Regions from separate parts of the Halomonas sp. BM-2019 genome, predicted to be linked through region 2. Evidence: riboswitches for the same ligand, from Rfam matches in the RefSeq annotation. Region 2 holds a riboswitch; the other holds the start of a gene.
The links. Region 2 has a riboswitch for thiamine pyrophosphate ahead of thiC (phosphomethylpyrimidine synthase ThiC). Riboswitches for the same ligand answer to the same signal wherever they lie in the genome.

Region 1 (3,376 bases), 2.0 Mb from region 2:
CGAAGTCGGCATCGGAAAGGCGCCCCTCGGCCAGGGCATCGAAGAGCGGGTGATTCACGGTGGCGGACCAGTCGGGCTCGCTGATCTCGCGCAGCCAGTCGGTGATGCGCGCCGAGTCGCGGCCGGCGGCCCAGGCATTCCAGTCGGAGCTTGTGCTCATCGGGCGTCTCCCTTGAGGGTGGGTTGGAATCTCGCCCCCGGGCGCCGCCAGGCAACCAGCAGGCTGGCAAGCGTGGAGGCGACCAGCGCCCCCAGGAAGGGCGGGAGTGTCGGAATGCTATCCGGGAAGGTGGCGGCGAGCACCCCGGCGGAAAGACTCCCCAGGGTGATCCAGCCCGGCAGCACCGCGCCGAGCAGGCCCGCCACGCCTCCTGCCACCGCGGCGAGCGGCGACATGCGCCGCCACAGGCCCAGCAGCACCGGCAGCAGGATGGCGGCGCACAGCAGATCGGCGATCAGGAACAGGCGCAGCACCGAGAAGCCCTGCAGGGCCACCCACACCACCGGCAGCATCAGCGCCACCGTGACCCAGCGCGCCGCCCGCACCGAGAGCCCCTGCCGGCCGGAGCTTGCCACCGCCATGGAGGCGATGGCGTTCTGCAGGGTATCGACGCTGGAGGCCACCAGGGTGACCGCCAGCACCAGGGCCGGCAGCGCCAGCCAGGCCGGCGCCGCGGAGAGCAGCGCGAAGAAGGGAATCGGCGGCTCGCCCAGGGGCAGCGCGTGCATCGCCGCCACGATGCCGAGCCCGCCGATGGCCATCACCACCAGCAGGCTGCTGGCCCCGCCCAGCAGGGCCCCGCGGGCCAGGGCGCGATCGTCCTCGGCGGCCCACACCCGCTGCCAGTAGCCCTGGTGGAAGAGGTTCGCCGCGGTGACGGCGATCACCAGGGTGAGCGCCACGGAGAACGCGCTGCCGGCGGGAACGGCGGGCATTACCGCCTCGGCCGGCATGGGGGGCAGCCACCACCAGGCCACGCCGCCCACCAGCACCAGCAGGACCAGCAGCAGCCAGGCCTGCCAGCGGTCGGTGGCGAGGCTCGCCCGCAGCCCGCCCAGGGTGGTGTAGACCAGGGTGACCGCCGCCACCCCGAGGATCACCAGCGCCGGCGGCACGTCCGAGAGCAGCGCGGCGATGGCGCCGATGGCGGTGAGCTCGGCGGCCAGGAAGATCGCCATGTAGGCCACGGAGACGCAGGAGACCCAGCGCCGCACTCCGGCACCGTAGCAGGCCTCGGCGAACTCGCCGATGCTGCGCCCCTTAGGCAGGTGGCGGCGGATCGCCGGGCCGTAGAGCCCCAGCACGATGAAGGGCAGCGACGAGCCGATGGCGTAGCCGGCGAGCGCCACCGGCCCCACGAAGGCGCCGATCTCCGGCGGCGCGAAGAGGATCCAGGCGCCCATGCTGGAGGCCAGGAACGACAGGCCGATGGCCTGGGCGCCCTGGGAATTGCGGGCGGTGACGTAGTCATCGAGCCGACCGTCGGCCCGGCGGGCCCGCAGGCCCAGGAACGCAAAGCACAGGAGCGCCGCGCCGAGCACGGCAGACGTCAGGTAGGGCATGTCGCGCTTCCTCCGCCGGCATGAACCGGATCAGGTTCCAGGGTCGGCGCTTGGCCCTCTCAGCCCCCGCGGATGCGGCGGGACTCCCCTGGCGACAAGTGGATGTATTGTAGGGATCCTTCTTCGAGTCACGGCCGGCCTGGCCGATAGCGGAAGGAACGAGGTTCATGATAGCGCATGCGCTTGGTTCGAACGACCACCGCCTAACTCCGGTATCGCCCCTGGGCACCGCCGATCAATCAAGCACCAAACTGGGACCGAGACCTGGGGAAGAATCACGGCGATAACCCGGTGAACTGGCTATGGTGTATCTGGAAGCGGTCGAGCCCATAGCACGAATTGACCGTGGCGCCTGCCAACACAACCATCCAACGGGAGAGGTTTGTCGTGAAAACTCAACGATTAGTGAGAAGCTGGATTGCGGGAGTTGTGCTTCTGGCGGTATCGGCCGCTGTCTTGGCGCAGTCGGAGGACCGGCACGTGGTGGTGCTCGCCACCGGTGGCACCATAGCCGGGGCCGGGGCAACCGCCGCCGACAGCGCGACCTACGCCGCCGCAACGGTACCAGTCGATAAGCTACTGGCGGGCCTGCCCGAATTGGAAAATCTTGCTCGGGTCAGCGGAGAGCAGGTCTTCCAGATCGCCTCCGAAAGTTTCAACAACGAGCATCTGATCACCCTGGGCCAGCGCGTGTCGGAGTTGACCAAGCAGGACGATGTCGACGGTATCGTCATCACCCACGGCACCGATACCCTAGAGGAGACCGCCTTCTTCCTGAACCTGGTGGTGCAAACCGACAAGCCCATCGTGCTGGTAGGCTCCATGCGCCCCGGCACCGCCCTGTCCGCCGACGGCGCCCTGAATCTCTACGGCGCCGTGAGCGTTGCGGCCAGCGAGGACGCCAGAGGCAAGGGGGTCCTGGTGACCATGAACGACGACATCCTGAGCGGGCGCGACGTCAGCAAGAGCATCAACATCAAGACCAGCTCTTTCCAGAGCCAGTGGGGCCCGCTCGGAATGGTGGTCGAAGGGCGCAATTACTGGTTTCGTGACCCGGTCAAGCGCCACACCACTTCATCCGAGTTCAACATCGATGATATCGACTCCCTGCCAGCCGTCGATATCGTCTACGGCTACGGCAACATGAACACCATTGGTATCGAGGCCTACGGCGAGAGCGACATCGCGGCACTGATCCATGCCGGTACGGGTAATGGCTCGGTGGCGGCACCAGCGGTCGATGCCTTGAAGGCGCTGCGTGACCAGGGGGTGATGATCATCCGCTCTTCCCGCGTGCCCGCCGGGTTCGTGCTGCGGAACGCCGAGCAGCCCGATGACGACTACGACTGGGTAGTGGCCCACGACCACCGCCCGCAACAAGCTCGTATCCTGGCCATGGTGGCCCTGACGATGACCGATAACAGCGAGGAGCTGCAGCGGATCTTCTGGGAGTATTGACCGACTGACAGCAACGGCACGCGAACACAAGGGCTGGGGCCGGCGGCTCGCAGCCCTTGTCAGGCGAGGCCAATCTGTCAACACGAACTCGCCACTTGGTGCCTCCCTTAGACCTCCCGCGGCACCCGGCCCATCAGGTAGAACTCCTCGTTGGACGGGGTGCCGGCCAGGGTGACCAGGCGGTTGGACATACCGAAGAAATCGCGTAATTCGTCCTGCCGATGGGCCAGCATCTTGAAGACGTTGGCCACAAAGCCGCCTTCTCCTGTACCGCCAGATTCACGTCGCTGAGGTTCCGTGACAGGTCATGTTATGCCGGCCGCGCCTCCTCGAAGAGTTCCGCTGGCATTGGGTG
Region 2 (3,376 bases):
GAGATCGAGATCCGCCAGGTCTTCGAGGCCGAGGACTTCGGCGAGGCGTTCACCCCGGAGCTGCGCGAGCAGGAGGAGCGGCTGCGCAGCCAGCTACAGGAGAAGGGGTGAGCCGCCAGTCGGCACTACGGCGATCACAAGGCCATACTCGACCGAATCGGTAATCGCGGTAGTCCTCCTTATACCTCCTGATAGAGCGCGCCGCCCTTGTGGCGGAACTTCTCCGCCTGCTCCTCCATGCCCTTCATCACCGCCTCGGCGTCGCCGTCCAGGCCGTGCTCGGCGGCATAGTCGCGTACCTCCTGGGTGATCTTCATGGAGCAGAACTTGGGTCCGCACATGGAGCAGAAGTGGGCCACCTTGGCGGAGTCCTTGGGCAGGGTCTCGTCGTGGTACTCCCGGGCGGTGTCCGGGTCCAGGCCGAGGTTGAACTGGTCCTCCCAGCGGAACTCGAAGCGCGCCTTGGAGAGCGCGTTGTCGCGGCGCTGGGCGGCCGGGTGGCCTTTCGCGAGATCCGCCGCGTGGGCGGCGATCTTGTAGGTGATGATGCCGGTCTTGACGTCGTCCTTGTTGGGCAGGCCGAGGTGCTCCTTGGGGGTCACGTAGCAGAGCATGGCGCAGCCGAACCAGCCGATCATCGCCGCCCCGATGCCGGAGGTGATGTGGTCGTAGCCCGGGGCGATATCGGTGACCAGCGGGCCCAGGGTGTAGAAGGGCGCCTCGTCGCAGTACTCCAGCTGCTTATCCATGTTCTCCTTGACGAGGTGCATGGGCACATGGCCGGGGCCCTCGATCATCACCTGGACGTCGTGCTTCCAGGCGATCCTGGTCAGCTCGCCCAGGGTCTTGAGCTCCGCCATCTGCGCCTCGTCGTTGGCGTCGGCCACCGAGCCGGGGCGCAGGCCGTCGCCCAGTGAAAACGCCACGTCGTAGCGCTTGCAGATCTCGCAGATCTCCTCGAAGTGCTCGTAGAGGAAGCTCTCCCGGTGATGGTAGAGGCACCACTTGGCCATGATCGAGCCGCCCCGGGAGACGATGCCGGTGACCCGCTTGGCGGTGAGCGGCACATAGCGCAGCAGGACGCCGGCGTGGATGGTGAAGTAGTCCACCCCCTGCTCGGCCTGCTCGATCAGGGTATCGCGGAACACCTCCCAGGTCAGGTCCTCGGCCACGCCGTTGACCTTCTCCAGGGCCTGGTAGATGGGCACGGTGCCGATGGGCACCGGCGAGTTGCGCAGGATCCACTCGCGGGTCTCGTGGATGTTCTGCCCGGTGGAGAGGTCCATGATGGTATCCGCGCCCCAGCGGATGCCCCAGGTCATCTTGTCGACCTCCTCCTCGTGGTTGATGTTGCAGGGAATGATCGCCCGGCCCGCCGCCACCTCGGCGCGCACGAACTCCGGTGTGATCTCATCAACCAGGCGGGCGCCGAAGCCCTGGCCCGGGTGCTGGTGGCCCAGGATGCGCTCGACCTCTGCCGTGCCCAGGGCCTGGCGGCGCTGGTTTTCCCGGATAGCGATAAATTCCATCTCCGGGGTGATGATCCCCTGGCGGGCATAGTGCAGCTGGGTGACGTTCTTGCCTGCCTTGGCGCGCCGCGGCGTGCGGGTCAGGTCGAAGCGCAGTTGGGCGAGCGTCGGGTCGTTGGCTCTACGCTGGCCGTACTCGCTGGTGGGACCGTCGAGGAACTCGGTGTCGCCGCGCGCCTCGATCCAGGCGCGGCGCAGCTCGGGCAGGCCGCGGCGCAGGTCGATCTCGGCCGCCGGGTCGGTGTAGGGGCCGGAGGTGTCGTAGACCAGCAGGGGCGGGTTCTCCTCGTCGGCACCGGAGGTCTTGGTGGGCGACAGGCTGATCTCGCGGAAGGGCACGCGGATATCGGGGCGCGAGCCCTCGACAAAGACCTTGCGCGAGCCGGGCAGGGGCCGGATGGCGGCCTCGTCGACCTTGGCGGTCTCGGCCAGGAAGTGGGCGGTCTTGCTCATCTGATGTTCTCCCCAGGGGATATCGTGTCGATGTTTCAGGGAGGACAGCTTGGGGAGGACAGGGGCAGGGGAGGCATCCCGCTGCGTGTCGCTTGATCCCTACGCTGGTCCTAGCCAGTTCAGGTTCAACGGGATCCAGGCTTTCTCTATGGCGAGAGGCATGATCTCAGCCGTCGTCAACGGCACCCCGTCAAGCGCGTGGTCGGATGATCGGTCGATCATCAGTCTGACGCCGCCCGCCGGCCTGACCAGAACCAGCGGACGGATGGCGATGGAGCCAGCGCTACAGGGCGCGATCCAGCCCCATCTGCCAGAAATCGATTTCGAGGCGGATGGCGTCGCGGAACACCTCGGTCAGCTCGGCGAAGCGTGCCGCGCTCACCTCGGCGAGGCGTGCATCGAGCCAGGCGATCTCGGCATGCATGGCGGCCTGGAACTCGTCGCTTTCGTACATGGCGATCCAGGCGTCATAGGGGTTGGCGTCGCCACGCACCGTTTCCACCCGCTCGCCCAGCCAGTTGGCGATCACGCCGTAGCCCACCAGGCAGGGGGCCAGCGCCACGTGCAGGTCGAGCAGATCGCCGCGGTGGCCGGTGTCCAGCACGTAGCGGGTATAGGCCAGGGTGGCACGGGCCTCGGGCAGGGCGGCGAGCTCGGCCTCGGTGATGCCCCACTCGCGGCAGTAGCTCACGTGGAGGTCGAGCTCCACGTCGAGGATCGCCTTGAGGCCCTCATGGGCGTGGCGCAGGTCGCTGAGGCTGCGGCTCTTGTAGGCGGCCAGGGCGTAGGCCCGGGCGAAGTGGATCAGGAAGAGGTAGTCCTGCTGCAGGTAGTGGCGGAAGGCCTCGCCGTCGAGGGTGCCGTCGCCGAGGGCGCACACGAACTCATGCTCGATATAGGCGTGCCAGTCGTCCGCGCAACTGGCGGTCAGGTCACTGAAGCGATACCCCATCATGCCTCCGGTCTGTGGTCGATCCGGGGCGGGCAGGGGAAGGGTGGCCGGGAGGGGCGCTTGGAGGCGCCAGGACACCGCTTGATTCCTACGCCGGTACGAGCCGGATCAGGTTCCACGGGATCGGTGCTCGGGCCTTTGCCCCTGCGCCATCTCAGCCGGATTCACCGGCACCCCGTCAAGCGTGAGGCCCAGTCTAGCAGGTTGTGGGCGGGTTGCCAGGGGCGGCAAGGAAAATGGTTGGAAATAATTTCCATTTTTGCGTAATGGCGCCTCAGTAGAGCCGGAACTCCTGATGGCGGGGGTGCCCCTCCTGCTGCTGGATCACCTTGCGGTAGCGCTTGTACTCCCACTGGTACTGGGCCGGGTCCAGGGCGATGGCGGCCTCCACGCAGGCGTTGACGCCGGTGGCCGAGGTCGGCTCGTCAGCCGCGTAGACGCG

Region 1: it holds a riboswitch for thiamine pyrophosphate, as region 2 does, so the genes downstream of both, J5F18_RS18080 (sodium:solute symporter) here and thiC (phosphomethylpyrimidine synthase ThiC) in region 2, are expected to answer to the same signal.

What each region holds. Positions count from the first base shown of each region.
Region 1 is NZ_CP071922.1:3,648,711-3,652,086, forward strand. It holds gene J5F18_RS18075 (TenA family protein) at 1-160, opposite strand, end outside; gene J5F18_RS18080 (sodium:solute symporter) at 157-1,563, opposite strand; TPP riboswitch at 1,553-1,663, opposite strand; gene J5F18_RS18085 (asparaginase) at 1,951-3,021, shown strand; partial or broken gene J5F18_RS18090 (alkylhydroperoxidase) at 3,129-3,221, opposite strand; gene J5F18_RS18095 (DUF3427 domain-containing protein) at 3,332-3,376, opposite strand, start outside.
Region 2 is NZ_CP071922.1:1,497,200-1,500,575, forward strand. It holds gene J5F18_RS07550 (hypothetical protein) at 1-111, shown strand, start outside; gene thiC (phosphomethylpyrimidine synthase ThiC) at 180-1,982, opposite strand; TPP riboswitch at 2,062-2,182, opposite strand; gene tenA (thiaminase II) at 2,266-2,934, opposite strand; TPP riboswitch at 3,003-3,122, opposite strand; gene J5F18_RS07565 (lipid A biosynthesis acyltransferase) at 3,209-3,376, opposite strand, start outside.